DNA from 3 places in the Glutamicibacter ectropisis genome. Region 1 is predicted to be linked to each of the others. Evidence: riboswitches for the same ligand, from Rfam matches in the RefSeq annotation. Region 1 holds a riboswitch; each other region holds the start of a gene.
What was found. A riboswitch is a leader RNA that binds a small molecule or an ion and turns the genes downstream of it on or off. The one in region 1 is predicted to bind thiamine pyrophosphate.
Positions count from the first base shown of each region.

Region 2: another riboswitch for thiamine pyrophosphate. It lies ahead of thiC (phosphomethylpyrimidine synthase ThiC); the one in region 1 lies ahead of QMQ05_RS01710 (3-oxoacyl-ACP reductase).
Region 3: another riboswitch for thiamine pyrophosphate. It lies ahead of thiM (hydroxyethylthiazole kinase); the one in region 1 lies ahead of QMQ05_RS01710 (3-oxoacyl-ACP reductase).

Region 1 covers NZ_CP125942.1:360,114-365,797, reverse strand. The annotation lists gene fepB (Fe2+-enterobactin ABC transporter substrate-binding protein) at 1-84, shown strand, start outside; gene QMQ05_RS01715 (LLM class flavin-dependent oxidoreductase) at 81-1,409, opposite strand; gene QMQ05_RS01710 (3-oxoacyl-ACP reductase) at 1,406-2,206, opposite strand; TPP riboswitch at 2,287-2,380, opposite strand; gene QMQ05_RS01705 (hypothetical protein) at 2,404-2,988, opposite strand; gene QMQ05_RS01700 (HNH endonuclease family protein) at 3,241-3,948, shown strand; gene QMQ05_RS01695 (hypothetical protein) at 4,089-4,298, shown strand; gene QMQ05_RS01690 (bifunctional metallophosphatase/5'-nucleotidase) at 4,471-5,684, shown strand, end outside.
Region 2 covers NZ_CP125942.1:2,523,754-2,529,437, reverse strand. The annotation lists gene QMQ05_RS11880 (DEAD/DEAH box helicase) at 53-1,954, shown strand; gene thiC (phosphomethylpyrimidine synthase ThiC) at 2,068-3,810, opposite strand; TPP riboswitch at 3,806-3,915, opposite strand; tRNA gene QMQ05_RS11870 (tRNA-Thr) at 4,092-4,163, opposite strand; tRNA gene QMQ05_RS11865 (tRNA-Thr) at 4,684-4,755, shown strand; tRNA gene QMQ05_RS11860 (tRNA-Met) at 4,803-4,876, shown strand; gene QMQ05_RS11855 (GTP pyrophosphokinase) at 5,003-5,684, opposite strand, start outside.
Region 3 covers NZ_CP125942.1:72,209-77,892, forward strand. The annotation lists gene QMQ05_RS00340 (uracil-xanthine permease family protein) at 1-1,122, opposite strand, end outside; gene thiD (bifunctional hydroxymethylpyrimidine kinase/phosphomethylpyrimidine kinase) at 1,152-2,594, opposite strand; gene thiE (thiamine phosphate synthase) at 2,576-3,217, opposite strand; gene thiM (hydroxyethylthiazole kinase) at 3,210-4,004, opposite strand; TPP riboswitch at 3,994-4,088, opposite strand; gene QMQ05_RS00360 (GntR family transcriptional regulator) at 4,126-4,491, opposite strand; gene QMQ05_RS00365 (hypothetical protein) at 4,488-5,684, opposite strand, start outside.

The sequences.
Region 1 (5,684 bases):
GATTTCTATTCCACACAAAAGATTCTGGATTACTTTGAAAATGACTTCCCCGGTTTAATTCCGGCAGCACAACCGCAAAATTAGCTAGGCGCAAGCACCGTTTCTTGCGGAACAGTCAGACCAAGATTGCCACGCAACGTAGTTGATTCGTAACGGGTACGGAATCGTCCACGCCGCTGTAGTTCTGGAATCACTAAGTCAATAAAGTCTTCTAAAGATCCAGGCAGAGAAGGCGGCATCAGGTTAAACCCATCTGCAGCCCCACTGTCTAGCCAATCTTCCATCTCGTCCACAATCATTTCCGGGGTCCCCACCATCGTGCAGTGTCCTCCCCCAGCGGCCAACAAGCCCAAGAGCTCTCGAACGGTAGGTTGATGCAATTCGATGAGTCGCAAGATCGTGGTGTACCGCCCTGCCGGTCCGGTGAATTCTGCCAAGGGTGGCAGCGCTGGAACAGGCTCATCGAGTGGCCACAGGCTCGTGTCTTGTTGCAGGAATACGCCAAGCTGGCGTAATGCATCCTCAACCGGCAGTAACTCGTTGAGCTCACGTTGTTTTGCTTTGGCTTCTTCGAGCGTACGCCCCACATAAGTCACCAATCCCGGCATGATCAATGCCCGCGACCTCTGGTTGCCCAAAGCACTGGTGCGTTCAGAAATATCCTGAGCAAATTCTGCAGCCATCTGCTGATCCGCGGCTACTGAATATATTGCCTCGGCATGAGTCGCTGCCAATTCACGTCCCGCGGGCGAAGATCCTGCCTGGAAAAGGACTGGTTCTCCGTGTTCAGAGTTAGGCATGTTTAACGGTCCGCGCACCGAGAAGTGCTGACCTTCATGATTGATCTCTTGAAGTTGATTCGCGATTGTGAAATCGCCAGCCCGGTCAATCTGAACTGCTTGGTGCGGATAAGATTCCCACAGCTGACGTAAGACATCGATGAACTCGGTAGCTCTGGCATAACGTTGAGCGTGGGCCGGCAATTCCGTCAGCGAATGGTTCTGAGCTTCGGTGTCCCACATGCTCGTCGCCACGTTAATCCCGGCCCGCCCTTGGGAGAGATGTTGCAGGCTTCCGAGCATACGCGCGGCATGAAAAGGTGAATAAAAGCTCGCAGAAATGGTGCAGACCAACCCGATGTTCCTCGTGCATTGGCTGATCGCCGACAACAGGGTCACAGGTTCAAAGAACCAGGTGGGTCCTGCTTGCGCTGCTTCGGGCGACACAGCTTGCCCATCTGCAAAGAACACTGCATCCAGCAAACCCTGCTCAGCGATCTGAGCAAGATTGATGTAGTACTGGGCTTCGGAGAGCTTTTCGGCAGCCGACTCTTCGGCTCGCCAAGCGGCCTGGTGGTGGCCTGTGCCGTAAATAAATAGATTCAGGTGAACTTGTTTCTTCTGGCTCAACCTTTCACCAACCCGCCATCAACAATCAGGTTCTGTCCCGTCACACCACGAGAGAGCGGGGAAGCAAAGAACAGCACGGCATCGGATAATTCTTCGGGAGTGGTCACTCGACGCAAGGGGGTTCCTGAAGCAATCAGGTCAAATACTGCTTCCGGAGTCGCTGCTGAAGCATCCGTGGTACGCAATAGTCCACCGGAGACCATGTTGACGTTGATTCCTTCCGGCCCAAGGTCATCGGCAAAGGTTCGCGTCAAGGACAATAACGCTGCCTTGGTAGCCGTGTAGTCATGGTAGGGAACCACTGGGTGCTGGAACAGATTGGTTCCGATATTGATGATGCGTCCAAAACCAACTTCACGCATTCCTGGAAGTACGGATTGAATGGCGGCCACCGGGGCCAGCACCGAGCCAGCAAATTGTGCACTGAGTTCCTCGGACGAAATGGCGTCCGCGGTGGAACGGGCATCTCCATTAAAGGAGAAATCTACCAAGGCGTTATTCACCAGTGTTGTTACTGGCGCGTCGAAGTGTTCCTTCGCTTCAGCAACCATTGCCTTCAGTCCTGCTTCGTCACGGACATCGGCCTGAATAGCGAGGGCATGCTGCGGATAACGCGCAACGAGCTCTTCAGCGGCCTGCGCCGAGGTGTTGTAGTTGATTACAACTTTCGCGCCAGCACCGAGGAAAGCATTGCTGATGGCTGCGCCAAGTCCCCGGGCACCGCCGGTGATCAGAACTACTTGTTCTTCCAATGGCAGGGAAATAGGGTGGGTCGTTGTTTGAGTGTCCGTGCTCATCGTGTGAACTCCTTGGCGTCTGTTGGCGAAGGAGAAGTAGCCAAAGACGCGAACGGTTCGCCCTGTAAAGGTACACGCGTACGCAGAATCTATGACATTCCCTTCGCCAGTACTAACTGGATCAGGTTCAACGGGTGTTCTCTCAGCCGCCGTGCGGCACCCCGTGTCACTGTTCCCATTAGTAGCACACTTCAGGCTTAGCTGTAGATCATTACTTCATAGATCCCACGAGTATCTGAGCTTGGTTCCTGGACAACCCAAACATCGCCACCTTGGGCTATGGTGAATTCCATGCTCAATTCTGTGGCCGGTATCGAACAGTCCAGAGATTTTTCTGCCACAGTTTCTCCGTCTTTTTCAGCACGGATGAGAACACTTCCTACGCCTTGGCATGCAACCAGCACCAGATTTTTCTGCCCCGCCACGCTCGTAAACACCATATGCTCACCTTGGGGATTGCCTTCGTCATCCACCCGATAGGTATTTACCGAACCCGCACCAGAGATAAACCCATTTTTGTCAAAGAAATCAACTTCGGGATCCCGCATGGATTCCGCAAGTCCATCGTGGTTCATGATCTTAGAGCCGAAGGCAATCATTGGAGGGAAGTAATCAAGGATGTCGTCGAAGCCGCCCTCTGACTCTTCAGTGGTTTCGTCTGTGAGGACTTCGGAATTGATCGCGGTGGGAGTCTGCTCTGGAAGCTTCAATTGAGAAACCGGGGTAGTGCAGGAACAAACCCCAAGGACTAAAGCTAGGGACAGAGGCAGCGCCCGTTTCATGTGCACTCCAATACGAGGATGAGTGAAGGTGATTTATTGACCTTATGACATGAATCTGAGTTAAACAATACATGTCAAACCACATGAACGCGATTGTTATGAAATCTTGAAATGGCTGACCAAATGGACTCACACGGATCTCACACCAACACACGGCGTCACCAGAGCTAAAGCGTCCGCAGCACTTCATATAGTTCTCTAAGGGTCTTATCCCATCGCCAATGAATTCTTCCCAAGGAGTAGAACTACCGCATGCGCCTGCTGCGTCGCACCGCCTCAATAGCACTCATCGCCGGTTCTCTTGTCCTCACCGGATGCTCAACCCTCGATTCCATCGAGCAAGATCGCATTCCAGACGCACAGGCTGACACCACCCATAACAGCGCGGAGCAACGCGCCACCTATGCGGACTCGCTTAAACTTCTCGCCGACATCGATATCAAGGGTCGCGCCCCGAAGACTGGTTATGAACGAGAAAAGTTCAGCAAGGGCTGGAAAGATCCGGACCACAATGGTTGCGACGCCCGCAACGACATTTTGGCCCGTGACTTAGAAAACGTGAAGTACAAGTCAGCGTCAAAACCATGCGTGGTACTTAGCGGAACTTTCCATGACCCGTACACCAACACCACCATCAAGTTTGTTCGAGGCCAGAAAACCAGCACCGCGGTTCAGATTGACCATGTTGTTGCACTCTCGGATGCATGGCAAAAGGGAGCACAAAGCTGGGATCAGGAAACCCGTTTGGAATTTGCCAACGACCCGCTAAATCTCATGGCTTCGGACGGGCCGACCAATGCAGCTAAGGGCGACAAGGACGCTGCTTCTTGGCTTCCTCCCAACAAGAATTTCCGCTGCGAATACGTATCGCGCCAGACGCAGGTCAAGGCAAAGTATGGCGCCTGGATGACCAAAGCCGAACACGACGCCATTGAGCGCATCCTGAAAGCTTGCGCATAGTTCGCCCAAAGTCGTAGCGAAAAATCCTCCTTAAGGCCTATCGTCAAGTTGATGGATTTGTGGCAATATAGATGTTAATCAACCTAATTGTCATTATTCGTAGTGACTGTTTACAAAAATCTCTGGCGCGAAGGCTAACAATGAAGACACGGTTATCGGGAGTTCTCCTGTTGCTTACCAGCGTGTGCCTCTTTGGTTTTGCACTAAATGCCGCACATCGAGACACCGCAACAGCTTGCTGGGTTCTGTCCACAATCTTTTTCATCGCGGCGGCTATGCTCATGCTCGGCGCCATCGTAGGTGCTACCAAAGTCACCGTGACCAAAACCCGCAAAAAGCAGCAGCTCTAAATACATCAAGTCTTTTCGAAGCAACGCATCAACCAAGATCAGATGCGTTGCTTCGTACTTTAACGACAAGTTCTTATTGGTCTACACAACGATTTAACCTGCAAGCATCGACAGGTTCACCTAGATGCGATAGACATATATTTTGTCACACTCGTCACTTTTAGGAGTACCTATGTCTGCATTTAGGCAGATGAGAAAACTCAGCCTCGCCTCCTTGGCTACGCTCTCACTGGCGGCCACCGGCGCCACCATGGCTCAGGCAACGCCTACCGCCGAGCCCACTAGCACTACTTCCCCAGCTGCAGCAGATTCAGTGACCCTGGATCTTGTCGGCATTAATGACTTCCACGGTCGCATTGCCGCGGATCGATCATCAGCTGGCGCAGCCGTTCTGGCCGGTGCAGTTGACCAGTTGCGCTCCGAGAATGAAAACACGCTGTTCCTCTCGGCCGGCGATAATATCGGTGCTTCGACCTTTGCTTCCGCTTCTCAAGAGGATGCTCCAACCATCGATGCACTCGGCGCAGCTGGCCTCGATGTTTCGGTCGTAGGTAACCACGAGTTCGATAAGGGCTTCGACGACCTGACCTCTCGGGTCATCGACCGCTACGCTTCAGCCACCGGCCAGGCCGGTGAAGATTTTGCACTAGGCGCCAACGTCTACAAGGCAGGCACCAAAACTCCTGCACTCAAGGAGTACGCAATTCGTGAAGTCGGCGGACTCTCCGTAGGCTTTATCGGCACCGTCACCGAAGACGTTCCATCCTTGGTCTCCCCTAGCGGAATCTCCGGTTTGGACTTCGGTAGTGAAGTTGAGGCTGCAAATCGCGTGGCAGATCAGCTCAGCGACGGCGACGACTCAAACGGCGAAGCCGATGTCATCGTACTGCTCACCCACAATGGCTCAGCCAGCACCGACTGCTCAGCCATCGCATCAGAAACCACCGCTTACGGCGACTTGATTCGCAAGGCCAGCGGTAACATCGACGCGATCTTCTCCGGTCACACCCACTCTACTTACGACTGCGCTATTGCCGGTCCTGACGGCGAGCGCCCAGTGATCCAGTCGCATCAGTACGGAACCACCCTGGGCAAGGTTAGCCTCGAAGTTGACCCAAGCACTGGTGATGTCATTCAGGCTTCCAGCGAGCGCCTGCCACTTGCTAACGAATCAGCAGACGGCGAGTGGACCGCGAATTACGAAGCAAACCCAACCGTGGCAAAGATTGTCGATGAGGCTGAAAAAGAAGCCGAAGTTGTCGGCAGCGTCAAGGTTGGCGAGATCTCCGAAGATATCTTGCGCGGTGGCGACACCCCAGGTTCTGACCGTGGTGTTGAATCGACCCTGGGCAATACCGTCGCAGATATCCACCTGTGGGCAACCTC
Region 2 (5,684 bases), 1.4 Mb from region 1:
GACGGCCAAGGCCCTTCCCCAACGAATGAGGTAATTCTTCGTGTCTTCTGACATGCCCGTAAACACTAACGACAACCAGAACCCAGAAGAACCAACGGTTCTTTTCAGCGAACTTGGTCTGGATGCCCGTGTGCTTGCTGCTCTAGCTGACCTGGGCTACGAAAAGCCATCGCCAATTCAGGCAGCTACCATCCCAATGCTTCTCGAAGGCCGCGACGTGGTTGGTCTGGCTCAGACCGGTACCGGTAAAACCGCTGCTTTCGCACTTCCTGCCCTCTCCCGCATGGCAGAGCTGGCTGACACCAATGGTCCAGCCCGCACCCCACAGATCCTGGTCCTTGCTCCAACTCGCGAGTTGGCACTCCAGGTAGCTGAGGCTTTCACTTCCTACGCTAAGTACCTGCCGGACTTCACCGTTCTTCCGGTCTACGGTGGTTCCCCTTACGGCCCACAGCTCAACGGTCTGCGCCGCGGTGCTCAAGTTGTTGTTGGTACCCCAGGTCGCGTTATCGACCACATCAACAAGGGTTCTTTGGACCTGTCCAACCTGCAGTACGTTGTCCTCGACGAGGCCGACGAAATGCTGCGCATGGGCTTCGCAGAAGAGGTCGACAAGATCTTGGAAGCAACCCCAGAAGAGAAGCAGGTTGCCCTGTTCTCGGCCACCATGCCACGCACCATCCGTCGCATTGCCTCGGAATACCTGCGTGATCCGCAGGAAGTTGCTGTTAAGTCCAAGCAGTCCACCGGCACCAACATCACCCAGCGTTACCTGCAGGTGATGGGTGCCCACAAGCTGGACGCTATGACTCGCATCCTCGAATCCGAAGAATTCGACGGCGTGATCACCTTCGTACGTACCAAGATGGCTACCGAAGACTTGGCTGACAAGCTGAAGGCTCGTGGCTTTACCGCCGCTGCCATCAACGGTGACATCCCACAGCAGCAGCGTGAACGCACCGTTGAGAACCTGCGTTCGGGCAAGATCGATATCTTGGTTGCTACTGACGTGGCAGCCCGTGGTTTGGACGTGGAGCGTATCAGCCACGTTATTAACTTCGATATCCCACATGACACCGAGTCCTACGTGCACCGTATCGGCCGTACCGGCCGTGCAGGTCGTTCGGGTGACGCGATCTTGTTCATGACCCCACGCGAAAAGTACTTGCTGCGTGCCATCGAAAAGGCAACCCGCCAGCCGGTGACCCAGATGCAGCTTCCTTCCTTGGATTCGGTCAACAACCGTCGTATCCAGAAGTTCACCGATCGCATCGATCAGACCATCAGCGGTCAGGACCTGACTACCTTCCGCGAAATCGTCGAGAAGTTTGCAGCTGACCACGAAGACCTGGACCAGCTGGAAATTGCTGCTGCTCTTGCCTTGATGGCTCAGGGTGGACGCCCACTGCTGATGACCGAACCAGTGATCCCTCCTTCGAAGAAGGCTCGCATGGATCGCGACCGTGCAGATCGTGGCGAGCGTGGCGAACGCGGTCCTCGTGCTCGCAAGACCGCTGCTGAAGGCAACGCTATGTACCGTCTGGCCATTGGCCGTCGTAACCGCGTACAGCCAGGCTCGATCGTTGGCGCTTTGGCTAACGAAGGTGGCTTCAACTCCTCCGAAATCGGTGGCATTGAAATCCGCTCGGATCACACCTTGGTTGAATTGCCAGCAGAGCTGAGCAAGGACCAGTGGCGTGCACTGTCCAAGACCCGCATCGGCGGCGAACTGATCAGCATGGAGCTGGACTCCGGCCGCAAGCCACGTCGTGACGACGATGGCGACCGCGGTGGTTACCGTGGTGGACGCGGTGGCGATCGTGGAGGCTTCCGTGGTGGCCGCGGTGGTGGCTTCAACGACCGTCGTGGTGGCGGCGAGAAGCGCTTCAGTGGACGTGGTGGCAAGGATCGCTTCAGCGATTCGGGTCGCAGCGGTGGCCGTCGCGACTACTAAGTCAATGGCTTACGCAACTAACTAGTTTGCGCAGCACAACGCCCCTGGCTCAAGCTTTTCAGCTTGAACCAGGGGCGTTGTTTGCGCTTAGGGCTGGTGGAGCCCTAACGCTCCTACGGGGCCGTGCTGCCTACCGGAATCTCGTCTCCGAGATATACTTTTCCGCCGCTTTCAATAAACTCTCGGCTCTTCTGTGCCATCCCTGCGAGAGCGGCCTGAGCTTCCGCTGACCCATACTCATCACGAATGTCTTGCGAGATGCGCATTGAGCAGAACTTAGGACCACACATGGAGCAGAAGTGTGCCGTTTTGGCTGGTTCTGCAGGCAACGTCTCGTCATGGAATTCCTGCGCAGTCACAGGATCCAGACTCAATGAGAATTGATCATTCCAGCGGAACTCGAAACGTGCTTTGCTCAGAGCATCATCACGGGCACTAGCCCCGGGGTGGCCCTTGGCTAGATCTGCCGCATGAGCCGCGATCTTGTAGGTGATCACACCGGTTTTGACATCGTCGCGGTTGGGCAATCCAAGATGTTCTTTAGGAGTGACATAACACAGCATGGCCGTGCCATACCGAGCGATCTCTGTGGCTCCAATGGCGCTGGTGATGTGGTCATAGCCCGGAGCAACGTCGGTGACTAGGGGACCCAGCGTATAGAACGGCGCCCCGTCACACAGCTCCTGCTGACGCTCTACATTCTCTCGGACCAAGTGGAAAGGAATGTGCCCAGGTCCTTCGACCATGACCTGCACGTCGTACTTCCACGCACGCTTCGTCAATTCAGCAAGGGTATCTAGCTCAGCGAATTGCGCCGCATCATTGGCATCCGCGATAGATCCTGGGCGTAGTCCGTCGCCTAAGGAGAAAGCGACATCGTACTGGGCAAAAATTTCACACAGTTCATCAAAGTGCGTGTAGAGAAAATTCTCTTGATGGTGAGCTAAGCACCATCCGGCCATAATCGATCCACCGCGCGAAACGATGCCGGTAACTCGGTTGGCGGTCAGCGGGACATAACGCAAGAGCACCCCGGCATGGATGGTCATATAGTCCACGCCCTGTTCGCACTGCTCGATGACGGTGTCGCGGAAAATCTCCCAGGTCAGTGCGTTTGCTTCACCATCGACTTTTTCCAGAGCCTGGTAGATCGGTACGGTGCCGATCGGCACTGGAGAGTTACGGATAATCCATTCGCGAGTGGTGTGGATGTCATCTCCGGTAGATAGATCCATGACCGTGTCTGCGCCCCATTTGGTGGCCCACTGCAATTTGGAGACTTCTTCGGCAATCGAGCTCGTCACCGCCGAGTTACCGATGTTCGCGTTGATCTTTACCAAGAACGCTTTGCCAATGATCATTGGCTCGGACTCCGGATGATTGATATTCGAAGGAATAATCGCTCTTCCGGCAGCGAGTTCGCTACGCACCAGTTCCACATCGCATTCTTCGCGCAGTGCAACGTAACGCATTTCGGGCGTGATGATGCCAGCACGTGCGTAGTGCATTTGAGTCACCGTAGCCCCATTAGCGGCCCGGAACGGGGGAGCGGCTCTTCCAGCCCATTCCTCGCTTGCGGTACCGCGACGGACCGCTGAGCGACCGTCGTCATGCAGGTTTCGTTCGCGCCCCGCATAGGTTTCAACATCGCCTCGGTCAAGAATCCAAGATTCTCGAAAAGGTCTCAGCCCCTGTGTTGGTTCGCTGCCCGGCCCACTGGTGCGATATACCTGCACCGGTTCGTTGGGCTGGCCGTTGGGGGAGTCCGCAAGAGAAATTTGCGTGACCGGAACTGAAATACCCTCGGATTCGCGGAACGCGAGAGAGTGGGCAGAATGCTGTTCAAATTGTTCCATTAAGAAACTCACTTCCTTCGCCGGCATTATCCGGACAGGTTCAACGGTCGCGGACGGCTGCAGTCCGATCTCAGCCCCTGCCAAGGGGCTCCCGTGTGGTCGCAGACGACACTAGCATGAAAATTTCTGCCTGAGTCAAACGCCCGTCCCAAAATGACGAACGCTCTGCGAAGAGTATCTTGTGAAAAATGAAGAAAATCCGCTCAGATGCGGGAAAGAATAATGGCTTCGTGAAAACGAAAAGAGAGACAACCTGAATTCAGATTGTCTCTCTTATTTCGAGCCCCCTGCCGGAATCGATCCGGCGACCTCGTTCTTACCAAGAACGCGCTCTACCACTGAGCTAAGGGGGCAACGAGTAAATACTCTACACAGGTTTTTGGAGTTTTCAAAATCCTGAAAGCGTTTGTTGTTGAGGTCACAAGATTCCTACTCAAGTCCAGAATAAATAGTGAGGTGTGGCCTAGTTTCGGGGTTGCATGAGTGGGCCTCGTGGAGGGGGAAAATTGTTGTTCATGAATTGGCAATGACGAAACCAAAAGTGTTGGACCGCGCGAGATGCCTGGTGTCATTTGTTGGCCAGGTTCAGGGGAGCTAAGTAGTGGTCTTGAAGGATTGACTGGCTAGAGCGCAGTGAATGCGGGGAAAATTTAGTCATGAATTGAAAGCAGTAATAATCGTGGATTGACCAGTAAATTCCCATCAGTGAGCATCGTCACCAAAGCACTTTTGTGCCACTGATCGTCCCGCATGGGATTAGAAGATGCCGGTAGTGGCATTTGACTAGGTATTATTCGATTTTCGCGTGTTGATCTGAGCCCTGCAGTGCCGATTTTTGTTTGCGCGTGAATCCGTGTAGAGTATTTACTCGTTGCCCCCTTAGCTCAGTGGTAGAGCGCGTTCTTGGTAAGAACGAGGTCGCCGGATCGATTCCGGCAGGGGGCTCTGAGTGAGAAGCCTTCTTGGCTTCTACTGGATAGCTTCTCACTTGTGGCGGCGTAGCTCAGCTGGTTAGAGCGCACGACTCATAATCGTGAGGTCCCGGGATCGAGTCCCGGCGCCGCTACAGATTCAGTCCCGAAATCCTTACGGATTTCGGGACTTTTTCATTTTCAAAAGTATGTCGAATGAAGACAGCCTCCGAGCACGTTGATGTGATGCTCAGAGGCTGTTTGCGGATTAAACCCAGGGCTTACTTCGACTCATTTTTCTCGTGATGATCCTTGCCTGAGGATGCCTCCTTGGCGAGCATGAAGAGTCCTTGAATGATATCGGCATCTACTTCTTGACCGTGAGCGTTTTCGTGATTGGCGTCGTGGCCGTGCACTTCGGTGTGTAGGCGTTGCATTTGCATATCAAGCTTGGTGGCAACCGCTGCTGCCTCAGCCAGTTCCGAAGCCAAGTGCGCTGGAACTTCGCCCTCATACTTGTAGAAAATCTTGTGTTCCAAGCTGGCCCAAAAGTCTTGAGCAATAGTACGAATCTGTAGCTCAACAACGACATTTACCGGTCCATCTGAGAGGAAGACCGGGATTTCAACGATGGCATGCACACTCTTGTAACCGCTGGGTTTCGGATTCTTGATGTAATCCTTGATCTGGATAACGCGGATGTCATTCTGCGCCGTCAAAGTATTGAGAACTTTGTAGATATCCTTCACAAAACTACAAGTAATGCGAACACCAGCGATATCACTGATGTTCTCCCTAATGGCTGTGAGTGACGGATGGATATTTCTCTGGCTCATCTTGCGCATGATGCTCTCCGGAGTCTTCACTCGGGAGGTGATGTGCTCAATGGGATTGTATTTGTGTAAGTAGAGAAACTCTTCGCGAAGAATTGAGACCTTCGTCAGAATCTCGTCGACGGCAAAC
Region 3 (5,684 bases), 290 kb from region 1:
AATCAGCCCGGTGCCAGCAGTCATCAGGTTGATAGGATTGCCAAAATCAACCTTGGATTCAATCCACAAACGGGCGCCAACAATACCGATCATGCCGTACAAGACAATGCCCAAACCACCAATTACGCCCACTGGAATGGTGCCCACCAGCGCACCAAACTTTGGCAAGAAGGCTAAGGCCATGGCCGCAATGGCCGCCACCCAATAGGCCGCGGTGGAGTACACGCGAGATGCCGCCATCACACCAATATTTTCGGCGTAGGTGGTGGTGGCCGAACCGCCACCAAATCCGGCAACAATACTAGCTGCGCCATCGGCCATCAACGCACGGCCGTTGAACTTCGACAGGTCTTTTCCGGTCATCACGCCCACAGTGCGCACGTGCCCAATATTCTCGGCAATCAAGACAAAGACTGCCGGAAGGAACATTAGCGCGGTATCAAGGTGGAAGCTCGGAGTCGTGAACTGGGGCAGGCCAATCCAGTGCGCTTCGCCCACGGCCTTAAAATCAATCTGGCCCTGAAGCAAAGCCACCAAATAACCAAGAACCAAACCCACAAGGATCGACAAGCGCCCCAGCAGCCCCTTGAAGGCAACGGTGGCCAATACCGTGAAAATCACCGTCAGGAACGTGGTGACTGGGAAATCGGTCATTGGGGTCAAGGTTGCGCTGGCCAGGTTCAGGCCAATCAACGCGACAATCGTACCCATCACCACCGGAGGCATCAGCGCGTGGATCCAGCCCGTGCCAGTCACCTGCACAATCAAACCCACCACAAAGAGCAGTGCACCGGTCATCACAATGCCACCAAGGGCACCAGCCATGCTGTGCGACTGGGTGGTCGAGATGACCGGAGCGATCATCGCAAACGATGAGCCCAGGTAGCTGGGGACTTTGTTGTTGGTCATCAACAAGAAGATGATGGTGGCCAAGCCGGTGAACAACAAGGTGGTGGTGACCGGGAAACCGGTCAAGGTGGGCACAAGAATACTTGAGCCGAACATGGCCAGAATATGCTGGGTACCAATGGAGATTGTTTGTGGCCAGTGCAGTCTTTCCTCCGGGGCAACCACCTCGCCTGCCGTGATGGTTTTTCCGTTGCCGTGAATGCTCCAGCTCATACAATCCTCCAGGTTGTGGCCCGCGCGTTTTAGACCGTAGAAAATTCTACTCGGTTCAGTCGCGCTTGATCGAAGAAAGCCACCTCATGCTCAGCCGAACGGACAAAGGACAAGCGCATGCGCTCACGTAATCCCGGATCCGCGAGCTGCCACGCACTGCGCACCATGTTGATGGCCCGCTCGGTAGCGAGGTCAAACTCATCTGATGCATAGGTGCCCAGCCACTGCTTATACGGATGGTCCTCATGATTGGCCGAGGCCAGCCGCTTACCAATGTCTTGGTAAAGCCAATAACACGGCAAGATCGCCGCAATTAGCTCAGCGTAGCTTTGCTTGGATGCCGACAAATGGTTCACGTAGTTCAACGTGGTGGCACTGGGGTTCGCACTACCTTCCACCAGGTAATTACGATGCAGCTGCAGTTCACCTTCAAGAATCTCACTGGCCGAGTGAGCCCAGAAACGCTGCGCCTCAAGATCTGGTGCGAGGGCACTGGCCTCAGCCAATACCTGCGCGTAACGCTGCAGATACAAGGCATCCTGCGCCAAATAGTATCCAAAGTCCGCTGCTTTGAGGGTGCCATCGGCCAGCTGGTTAATGAACTCCAAGTTATCGATGGAGTCGCGTAACCCTTGAATCTGTTGCCACCACTGATCCATCGGATCAACGGTGCCAAAGAAGTCCACAAAGTGGTTTACCGGGCCGTGCCCACTACCCACATGTAGTTCATCGGCAGCGACAATAGCGCGGAAGAGGTAAGCCTTGGCCTGCTCTAGTGCGCTGACCCAGTCTTGGCTCGATGCAAAGATGGTAGCCAAAGCACTGGACAGGGTACATCCGGTGCCATGGGTATTTTTGGTGTGATGGCGCGGGTTACTGAACTCGGCCAGCACGCCCTGGGCAGAGACCAATGCATCGGGGCACACCTCACCATCAAGATGCCCACCCTTAGCTAAGACCAGTGCGTCATGCTTGGCAGCCAGACGCTGGGCTTGCTCAAGAACCTCGGACCACTGGGTAGCGGCCGGCTCACGCAGGAGACTAGCGAGCTCCAACAAATTGGGGGTGATCACCGAAGCACGGTCCAGCAGGGAATCAAGCGCAGCATCATCATCGAGGAGTCGGTCCCCGCTGGTGGCCACCATGACCGGATCAAGAACGACCGGCGCATCCACGGTATCGAGCCAATCATTGACCGCGAGAATGACCTGAGTATTGGCGAGCATGCCAATCTTGATGGCATCAATCTGTACATCTGCGCTCACAGCTTCTAACTGAGCAAGCACAAAGTGCCCATCAATGGCCTGTACAGCGCTCACGCCCTGCGTATTCTGAGCGGTCAAGGCGGTGATTACACACATGCCGTAACCACCATTGGCGGCAATGGCCTTCAGATCCGCCTGAATACCTGCGCCTCCGGAGGGGTCGGAGCCGGCGATAGAGAGAATATTTTTCACTGTGCCGCCGCCCATGCTGCAACGAGCTGCTCGCTGGCAGACTGCGGGTCTTGAGCGTTACAAACGGCTCGGACCACGGCCAGACCATTTCCTCCACCGGCACGGATCGCTTGCGCATCTTGTGCGGTGATTGCACCAATAGCGACACAGGGCAGTTCGGTCAACGATGCTGCCCGAGCAAACCCGTCAAGACCAATTGGGGTGGGATGATCCTTCTTGGTGGGGGTAGCGCGGACCGCACCGACTCCAAGATAGTCAATGACCTCAGCGTCTAGGTTGGCCTGTGCCAACTGTTCATCGGTTGAAGCACTCAACCCGATGATGCCTTCACCGATGATCTGGCGTGCCAGGCGCACTGGGATGTCTTTCTGCCCAATATGAATTCCACTGACAGCCGCACTGGCGGCGCGAGCCGCTAAGAACACGTCAATGCGGTCATTGACCAGTAGCTTCGCTTTGCCTTCGGTCAGTTTGGCCGCAGCACAGGTCAATTCGAAGAATTCGCGGGCGGTCTCATCTTTGGCTCGCAGTTGGATCCATTCGATGCCACCAGCTACTGCACCTTCGATGACTTCCAGGGTGGTGCGTGGGGTGCAGCTGGCGGTGTTGGCTACTAGGTAGGCGCCGATGTTATCCATGGTTCAATTCCTCGTACTTCAAATTCTCTAGTTCTTCAGGTTCCGTAGCAGCTAAAGCATCAAGGAAGGCCACGGCGAAACTTCCCGGCCCCGTGCTTGCAGCCAAGGCCTTTTCTGCGGCTAGGCCATATAAACCATGGGCTGCGATGGCTGCTTCGAAGGGGTCCTCACGGACTGCGAGCATGCCTGCGTTGAAAGCGCCCAGGGCACAGCCGCCACCGGTGATTCTGGTCAGTCCGATGCCGTTGGTGTGCACCAGCACGGTGCGGTTGGTATCGATGATCGCGTCTGCTTCACCGGAGATGGCAACAACGCACTCATGCTCCTTGGCTAGTTCACGCCCGGCGTCCAAGGCGGCCTGCACGGTATCTGCTGCGTCGACGCCACGGCCACTTGAATCCTTGCCTGCAAGGGCCAAGATTTCAGAGGCGTTACCGCGGATCAGGGTTGGATGATGCTGCACGATGCGCCGTGCAAAGTCGGTGCGTACCGGCAATGCACCCACGGCCACCGGGTCTAAGACCCAAGGGGTGCCGGCAGCGCTCGCCGAGAGAACAGCTTCTTCCATGGCCACCATTTGTTCTGTACTTGGTGTGCCCAGATTGACCAGTACTGCAGAAGCGACAGCCGCAAAAGGGCCAGCTTCTCCGGGCAGATCCGTCATCGCTGGTGAAGCACCCGAAGCGAGTAGAACATTGGCGGTGAAATTGGTGACGACAGTATTCGTCAAACAAAAAACCAAGGGGGAGTGTTGCCGATACTTTTGGGCAACGGTAGGCAGAGTCATGCGACATCCCTCCGCTAGCGTGAACTAGATCAGGTTCGACGGGTTTCATCTCAGTCGGCGTCTCCGACACCCCGTGTCACTGATTTAGAGAGTACGCAGAAGGGTTGCCGAGAACAAATCCTCAGCGTTCACGTCGTGCCACCAAAGCCTTGAGGGTGGCGGCATCAACCTGCTGCGCAGCGGCTAACTCCCACAGATGGTCTACCGCTGCCACGAGGTCTTCGTGAGCGTCAACCGGTTCGCTGAGTTCGTTCACTATGGTTCCGGCGCGACGTCTAGAGGAAATGAGCCCTTCGGCTTCTAACTCCTTGTAGGCCCGCGCCACCGTTCCGGCAGCCACACCAAGATCCGTGGCCAGTGCGCGAACTGTGGGCAATTTACTGCCTGCTACCAGTTCCCCGAGATTGATCAGTGAAGCAATCTGCGAACGAATCTGTTCATAGGGTGCGGTGGCCGCCTCAAGATCCACACTGATATGCGTGCTCATGAGGAGATGGATTTCTGAAGCGACTTGGCTACGCCGCCGGCTGGACGTTCAAGGAATATGACCGCGGGCAACAAGAAGATTAGGACTGCGAGAAAATCTAGTCGGACAGGATATTCGTAACCGACCACCAACATCGCAACGATAGCGGCCGTGATGGTCCGCAAGGAGCGAAGCTCGAAGACTCGGCGATACCAAATTTCCTCGTCTGCCGACACCTCCCATGCAATGTTGGCTCTACGCGAGAACCAAACAAATCCTAGGTGCGCAGCGATCAATACGACTACCAACGCAATGACAACAATCTTACTGGGCGCAACGAACCCCCATAAGTAGTCCAGCGGAGGAAAAATCAAGAAGTATACGCTCGTGACGACGAACAATCCGGCACAAATATATGGCCACAGGGGTAGATGTGCAGAATGTTTGGTGGCGGAAGAAATTTGTCGTGATACCGCATTCACATATCCCAGATACAACGCATTGAGGGCAAGATAAAACAGTGCCGCCCCGGTGAGAATCACCAACATCCAGGTTACACGTTCGCCGGTAGGCATCATGTATTCATCAATCTCAGGCAGGGATAGCCAAGTGATGAAAAGGGCAACGAACGTGAGCGTTGCTGTTGCGAACTGCAGTGAGAGTAACTGGTCACGCAGCCTGTTGAACTGTGTTCTCTTCTTTGTCGCGACATTTTCATAATTTGTCGGCGGCTGCCAAAGAAACATGATGACCGAAATTCCCAGCACAGCGTAGTTTGCTGTCGAGTCCAAGGTGCCGCCGATTCGGGACATGCTTTCCATGTAGTCGATACCTGCACCGGACCCATCGATATAGCGCGAGGACTCATGATGAAACCATTGGGCCTTGTAGTGCAGTGCTTCTCCGGCCTGGACCGCGATCGACACCGTAACGGTGCGGTAGAGGCGGTTCAACCAGGTGGTGCGGAGTAGCTGGTTGTTGTGCTGTGAGATGCCCGGCAGTGGTTTGCGCCGAAGAATAACAATGGAAGCGATCACCGCTGCCAATATGAGGAATCCTAGGCTCGCATAGAGGAACGGTAGGACCTCGCCTGCGGCACGCAAACCGTCCTGCGAAGGGCTGCTGGAGTAATAGTCATCGGTGCTGATTTCAAGTTCGGGTACCGGTGCAATGGCTGTGACATCCCGAACCGAGTAGAGGCTCACGCAAGCTAA